Regions from separate parts of the Paenibacillus sp. J31P316 genome, predicted to be linked through region 2. Evidence: a T-box and tRNA genes for the amino acid it is inferred to sense, from the RefSeq annotation. Region 2 holds a T-box; the other holds one or more tRNA genes.
What was found. A T-box is a leader RNA that pairs with one kind of tRNA and senses whether it is charged. The one in region 2 lies ahead of AC0YNU_RS04055 (valine--tRNA ligase), so its partner is inferred to be a tRNA-Val.

Region 1 (3,418 bases), on a different contig from region 2:
TAATACGAACGCGCTAATCTACTCCGATAACCAAACGCTTCTGCTGGACTGCGGTATCACGGCACCGCTTTCCTTATATAGGCTCGGCAAGCCGATTCGCGAAATCGATGCGCTGCTAATCAGCCATATCCATGCCGATCATATCGGGGGTATGGAAGAGCTTGCTTTTCAAATGAAATTCGTCTTCGGGCGCAGGCCGCTGCTATTCATTCCCGAACCGCTGGCTGCGCCTCTGTGGGAGAGCTCGCTCAAAGGCGGATTGCTGCAGGACGAGTGCGCTTCGCTGGACGACTATTTCGAGGTACGCCTCCTTCAGCCGGGCGTGAAGACATCGCTTCTTCCGGGTTTAGCCGTTGAACCGATCCAAACCGCCCATATTCCGAATAAAACGAGCTACTCGTATCTCTTTAACGATACATTCTTCTATTCGGCCGATTTGATCTTCAACCCTGATCTGCTGCGCCAGCTCGTCGAAGAACGCGGTGTGAAGACGATCTTTCATGATTGTCAGCTGAAACCGCCCGGTATCGTGCATACGACGCTGGCAGAGCTGCAGTCCCTTCCCTTGTCTGTTCAGGAACGGATCTGGCTCATGCACTATGATGATACGAAGCCGCAGTACGAAGGAAAAACCGGGATTATGCGATTCGTGGAACAACATGAGCGCTATCAGTTCTAGTTTGATCCGATTTGAAAATGGATGGACATGCTTTGCTCGCATCCAACGACAAGACAAAAGCCCGCTTAAATAGCGGGCTTTTATTGATATATGCATTGGCTATGGGACAGAGCTAAACGATTGTATCGCCCCTGCTAACCGCTCAGAAACGGCTAGAAGTTCGGCAGTTGATCCAAATTGTTCGAAGGGTCTCCGTCCGCATCGCCGCGGATGTAGATGTCGCCGTCTTTGCCCTTAAAGGCATTGACGCCGGCAATCGTTCCGCTCTTCACTTCCGCAAGCGCTTCTTCATAATTCAATTCCCGGCCTGACGAGGTTTTGAAGGACATCAGATCGCCGTCACCGTTTTTACGGGCTGCAACGAACGTTTCTCTGTCCGCTCCTCCCGTTTCGTCCATCGGATGATATAAGCGTGTCATTTGCGTTCCTCCTTCAAATTTGTAGATGCTCAAGTAGGATCTCTCAACGGCCCTTCTGCTATTCGCGAACGACACGCAAAAAAAACGGCTACATCCGGTAGACGCAGTAGCGCCTGGACGAGCCGTTCATTCGTACGTTATCGTTAATTCGTATTCAATAGAGGGGGCTTCTGCTGGCCGGCAGACGGTTCACCCGGTAGTTTGGGCACCAGTTCTCGCGTTTGATCCGAAGGCTCGTATACATCGCTGAATACGGACTGTTCCCGCGGATACACCGACCTGGTTACGCTGTCAAAGAGCATCGTCCCAGGAGCGGATACAGGGGCAGACGGCTCAAGTTGAGCGCAGCCCGTACAGCATATCAAGCCTATTACGACAACTAATCGTTTCTTCATGGCTACCACTCCTGATTGCGAGTAACAATCTTTGGAATAGTATACCCATCGCGAAGAATATCAAACGTTGGCGAGCTCTTCGCTCACCGCTTATCTCTCGCCTCCGGAGGCAGCTTCCGCTTCCAAACGTAGCTTTCATCATACGAGGTAGAATCCTGAATGACCATCTTTGCCACGTACACGCATACTGTACCGACAATACCGAACAGACCGATCAGCCATACCGCCAAATAGGCAGCTTCCTCCGCCACTAGACAACCCCGCCCCTCCAAGTATCGATGCTTGAGTACACCATATGCGGGCTTACGAATAATTAGAATCTTTTTTCGTAAATAGGGTTGACTTCTAAATTGAGCTTTGCTATATTATTACTTGTCGCTGCAACAAAACAACATGATCTGGTAGCTCAGCTGGGAGAGCACTATCTTGACAGGGTAGGGGTCACAGGTTCGAACCCTGTCCAGATCACCATAATTAACCATTCAACCCCTTGAGTATTCAAGGGGTTTTTTAATTGTCCATTAACCCAAAAACATAGAAAATCCTCCTCCCTCGGAATGGGAGAAGGATTTTCTATGTCTTCGTATATTACAGCACTCTGCGTGCGTGCAAGAAACGTTTGTCCCAAGAACCCTCAAGCGATGTAATGGTAACGCCAGGGTCCCCGTACGTCTGAATGACTCGATTGTTGCCAATATACAAACCGACATGCCCGACGATATCGTTGCTGCTGTATCTGCCGGGCGTATGGAAGAAGACGAGATCCCCTTTCTTCAAGTTCGATCTGGTCACATAGGTCCCTTTTGTGGACTGCGAATTGGACGAGCGGGGCAAGTCGATGCCGAAATGCCCGAAAACATGCTGCATGAAGGACGAACAATCGAATGTACGACTTTGGGCATACGGATCCGCATCGAATTTATAAGGCGTGCTCATATAGCGCTTTGCGAAGGCGATAATCTCATCGGCTTTTGCATGGCCGGCATCATCTGTATCGACTGCCTGGGCTTTGAACGGCATGCCTGGCGTACCGGCAGCAGGCGTTCTCACCGGGTCCATGTTCTTCGGCGGACCGATAACGACGGTGTCGTTCTTGTCATCCCAGGTTACTGGTGTTTGCAGCAGTTGGGATAGCGATCCAAGCTCTAAACAAAGCGACTGTCCCATCATGCGCGGCGCTTCATTTAATAGGACATGATCGTCCCCGATTTGGGCTTGTTTGGAATCCGCGGCAAATCCATACATCGGATCGCTGAAGCCCATAGCCGCCGAATGGCTGCCAGACTTCAGATCGTAACGGTAGTTAAGCAGGTCGGCAGCCCGTTCGGCAGGAATCCATACCTTCCCCTTCTCGGTCCAGTACGCAGATGGAAATGCTTGCGCATTCCCTTCGATCCGCAGCTTGACAGCGGATCCGGCGTCACTCGCCGCCGCGCCCCCGCCAGCATGCTCATTGGACGAACAGGATGCCAGCAGCATAGCCATGGCAACGAAAGTTAACTTACGCTTCATACGATCAGGTCCTCCCGAGTCTTCGTCATGTCTGTCATGGATTAGGAACGTTTTTCCATACGGACATGTAGTATGACCTGACCTCGAAACGACTATGCATGCCGCTCTCGCTAGGCAAAAATAAAAATAGATTCCCCTCTTGCAATCTCAAATCATTTCAGATATAATCATTTTTACGAGAAAGCGTAAGACCTTATATGATCTGGTAGCTCAGCTGGGAGAGCACTATCTTGACAGGGTAGGGGTCACAGGTTCGAACCCTGTCCAGATCACCATAACTCGTCTAATGAAACCTTGAGAAATCAAGGTTTTTTTTGTATGGTCCATAGGACACTCGTCACACGACACTCGATTCGGCTCTCGCAAAAACGGACAATGCCTGAAACAGGCATTGTCCGTTTTTGCGCGATGGC
Region 2 (3,418 bases):
GGAGATACGCCAAGAGGCGGCTGAAGAGGCAGAGCGCGAAGCGGCTCAAGCAGCCGAGCGCCAGCAATTCGCTCAGCCGTCTGAATCGCCGGCGTTTCAAGCGGATATTCCGCCGCCGCAGGCGTGGCAGCAAGAGCCTGTCCCGGAAGAGGCGCCTTCAATACCGTCCGCTTTCGTTCAGCAGGAAATCGAATCTCCATTCCGCTCGCCCTCCGCGCCTGAAGCGGTTCAGTCGTTCGGCGATGTGACGGTGCAGCATGATACCGATGCGGAGCGCAAACAGCTTCGCGTCGCGCTATCCGGCAAGCCGGCAGAGGATGAAGCGGCGCAGCAAGGCGCAACCAATGTCAGCTTCAGGTCGCTCCTGCAGTCCAGCAAGCGGGAGCAGGAGGCCAAAGCTGCCGCGGAGCAGCATGCGGAGCGCGAAGCCGCGCAGAGCCGCAAAACCTCCGGAGATGAGATCGAGTGGAAAAACCTGCTTCGTCCGAGCGAAGATCATGCGTTCCGCAAGATGCGCATCTGTATCGTGCAGCGCGAAGAAACGCTGGACCTTATTGCGGGCCGCTACCAGCTGCAGGCGCGGGAGATCGCGCTCTACAACCGGCTAAGCGATCAAAGCGTCAGCGAGGGCCAAGTCCTGTACATCCCTTGAATCGCTGTTCTAAAGCCTGCCAGAAGCCTCTTAGAGGCCTCTCGGCAGGCTTTTGCTATGTAATCAGGCAGGCTGACGTCCGCCTGGGATTGACGTTTGCAAATAAGAACGTGTATGATAGAAAAAATAAGGCAATAATTATGTTTATACTGACGTTGATGGGGAAGAGTGGCAGGAATACCTTCAGAGAGTGGAACCGATTGCGCTGCGAGGTTCTGCAGGAATATGCTGCGACTGGTCGCCCTGGAGTTGCTGGAATGAAGCGAAGACATTCGCGTAGTTGCGGCCGGCTGCAGCCGTTATCTGTGAATGAGTTGCCGGACGGACGGAATCGTCTGTTTCGGAACAAAGGTGGTACCGCGGAAGCCCAAACCTTTCGTCCTTTGCTATAAGGGCGATAGGTTTATTTTTTTTTCGATTTACGACGATGGGAGCATGTTGCGCCCGCTGCACGTCGAAGGGCTCATACTTACTAGCGAATCTACGCCTGTGTTGCGCGAATCCGCGCAAGAGACGGGTGAGGACATATTATGGAGGTAGGAAAACACATGTCGCAGAAACAAATCCTAACTGAAATGCCGACGACTTATGACCCGAAGGCCGCGGAAACCAAATGGTATCCTTTTTGGATGGAAGGTAAATTTTTCGAAGCGGGTAAACGGCCTTCGGCCGAAACGTATACGATCGTTATTCCGCCGCCGAACGTTACGGGCATGCTTCATATCGGTCATGCCCTCGACTTTACGCTGCAGGATATTTTGATCCGCGCTAAGCGGATGCAGGGCTATGATACGCTTTGGCTTCCGGGTACGGACCATGCCGGTATCGCGACGCAGACGAAGGTGGAGCAGAAGCTGCGTGAGGAAGGTCAGTCCCGTTACGACTTGGGGCGCGAGAAGTTCCTGGAGAAAGTGTGGGAGTGGAAAGACAGCTACGCGGCGACGATCCACGAGCAATGGGCCAAAATGGGCTTCTCGCTGGACTATTCGCGCGAACGCTTCACGCTGGACGAAGGTCTCTCCCAAGCCGTTCGCGAAGTTTTCGTACGGTTATATGAGAAAGGCTTGATTTATCGCGGCAAAAAAATCATCAACTGGGATCCGGCCGCCCGCACGGCATTGTCGGATATCGAGGTTGAGCATAAAGAAGTAAACGGCCATTTGTATCATCTGCAGTATCCGCTGAAGAACGGCTCGGGATTCATTACGGTCGCGACCACGCGTCCGGAAACGATGCTCGGCGATACGGCCGTTGCGGTTCATCCGGAAGACGAGCGCTACAAGCATCTCATCGGCGAGATGATCGTCCTGCCGATTATCGGCCGGGAAATTCCGATCATCGCGGATGAGTACGTCGAGAAGGAGTTCGGTTCCGGCGCGGTCAAAATCACGCCGGCGCATGACCCGAACGACTTCGAGGTCGGTCTGCGCCACAGCCTGCCGCAAATCGTCGTCATGGACGAGAGCGGCACGATGAACGAAGAAGCGGGTCCGTACAATGGCATGGACCGCGCGGACTGCCGGAAACGCATCGTCGCCGATATGCAAGCCAGCGGCGTATGCATCAAAATCGAGGACCATGTTCATCAAGTCGGCCACAGCGAACGCAGCGGCGCGGTCGTTGAGCCGTATCTGTCGACGCAATGGTTCGTCGATATGAAGCCTCTCGCCGACGCCGCGATTGACGCGCAGAAGAACGGGAAGGGCGTTAATTTCGTTCCGGACCGCTTCGACAAAACGTATTTGCAGTGGATCGAGAACGTTCGCGACTGGTGTATTTCCCGTCAACTCTGGTGGGGGCACCGCATTCCGGCTTGGTATTGCGACGCCTGCGGAGCAATGCACGTCGCGCGCGAGGATCAATCGGCCTGCTCCGCCTGCGGAAGCGAATCGCTCCGCCAAGACGAAGACGTGCTTGATACCTGGTTCAGCTCGGGACTGTGGCCGTTCTCCACGCTCGGCTGGCCGGAAGAGACGGAAGATCTGAAGCGCTTCTACCCGACGAACGTACTCGTTACGGGCTACGATATCATTTACTTCTGGGTTGCCCGGATGATCTTCACGGCCATCGAATTCACGGATGAAATTCCGTTCAAGGATGTCCTTATGCATGGTCTCGTCCGCGACGAGAACGGCAAGAAAATGTCCAAATCGCTCGGCAACGGCGTCGATCCGCTCGAGGTGATCGAGAAATACGGCGCCGATGCGATGCGCTATATGATTTCGACGAGCAGCACGCCGGGTCAGGATCTTCGCTTCCGCTGGGAACGCGTCGAGCAGGCTCGCAACTTCGCGAATAAAATTTGGAACGCATCCCGGTTCGCGCTGATGAACCTGGAAGGCGTGACGGCGGCCGATATTGACATCAACGTGAACCTCGGTACCGCGGACCGTTGGATTCTGCATCGCTTGAACGCAGCGGTTGCAGATACGACGCGTTTGATCGACAGCTATGATTTCGGCGAGACGGGCCGCGTCCTGTACAATTTCATATGGGATGACCTGTGCGACTGGTACATCGAGTTCGCGAAGCTGAACTTGAACGGTCAGGATGCCGAGGCGAAACGCGCGACGCAATCCGTGCTTGCTTACGTGCTGGACCGCACGCAGCGGCTGATTCATCCGTTCATGCCGTTCATCAGCGAAGAAATATGGCAGCATCTTCCGCACGAAGGCGAGACGATCATGCTTGCGCCATGGCCAGTCTATGACGCGGCGTTCGAAGCGCCGGATGCCGTTGCCGAGATGGAGCTGCTCATGGAGATGA

Region 1: it encodes a tRNA-Val, which carries the amino acid that the T-box ahead of AC0YNU_RS04055 (valine--tRNA ligase) is inferred to sense. The anticodon was not compared.

Annotation. Positions count from the first base shown of each region.
Region 1 is NZ_JBWDNI010000002.1:1,085,235-1,088,652, forward strand. It holds gene AC0YNU_RS10470 (MBL fold metallo-hydrolase) at 1-679, shown strand, start outside; gene AC0YNU_RS10475 (DUF3892 domain-containing protein) at 832-1,098, opposite strand; gene AC0YNU_RS10480 (hypothetical protein) at 1,577-1,744, opposite strand; tRNA gene AC0YNU_RS10485 (tRNA-Val) at 1,889-1,964, shown strand; gene AC0YNU_RS10490 (C40 family peptidase) at 2,082-3,005, opposite strand; tRNA gene AC0YNU_RS10495 (tRNA-Val) at 3,205-3,280, shown strand; gene AC0YNU_RS10500 (hypothetical protein) at 3,418-3,418, opposite strand, start outside.
Region 2 is NZ_JBWDNI010000001.1:934,217-937,634, reverse strand. It holds gene AC0YNU_RS04060 (LysM peptidoglycan-binding domain-containing protein) at 1-652, shown strand, start outside; T-box leader at 799-1,039, shown strand; gene AC0YNU_RS04055 (valine--tRNA ligase) at 1,201-3,418, shown strand, end outside.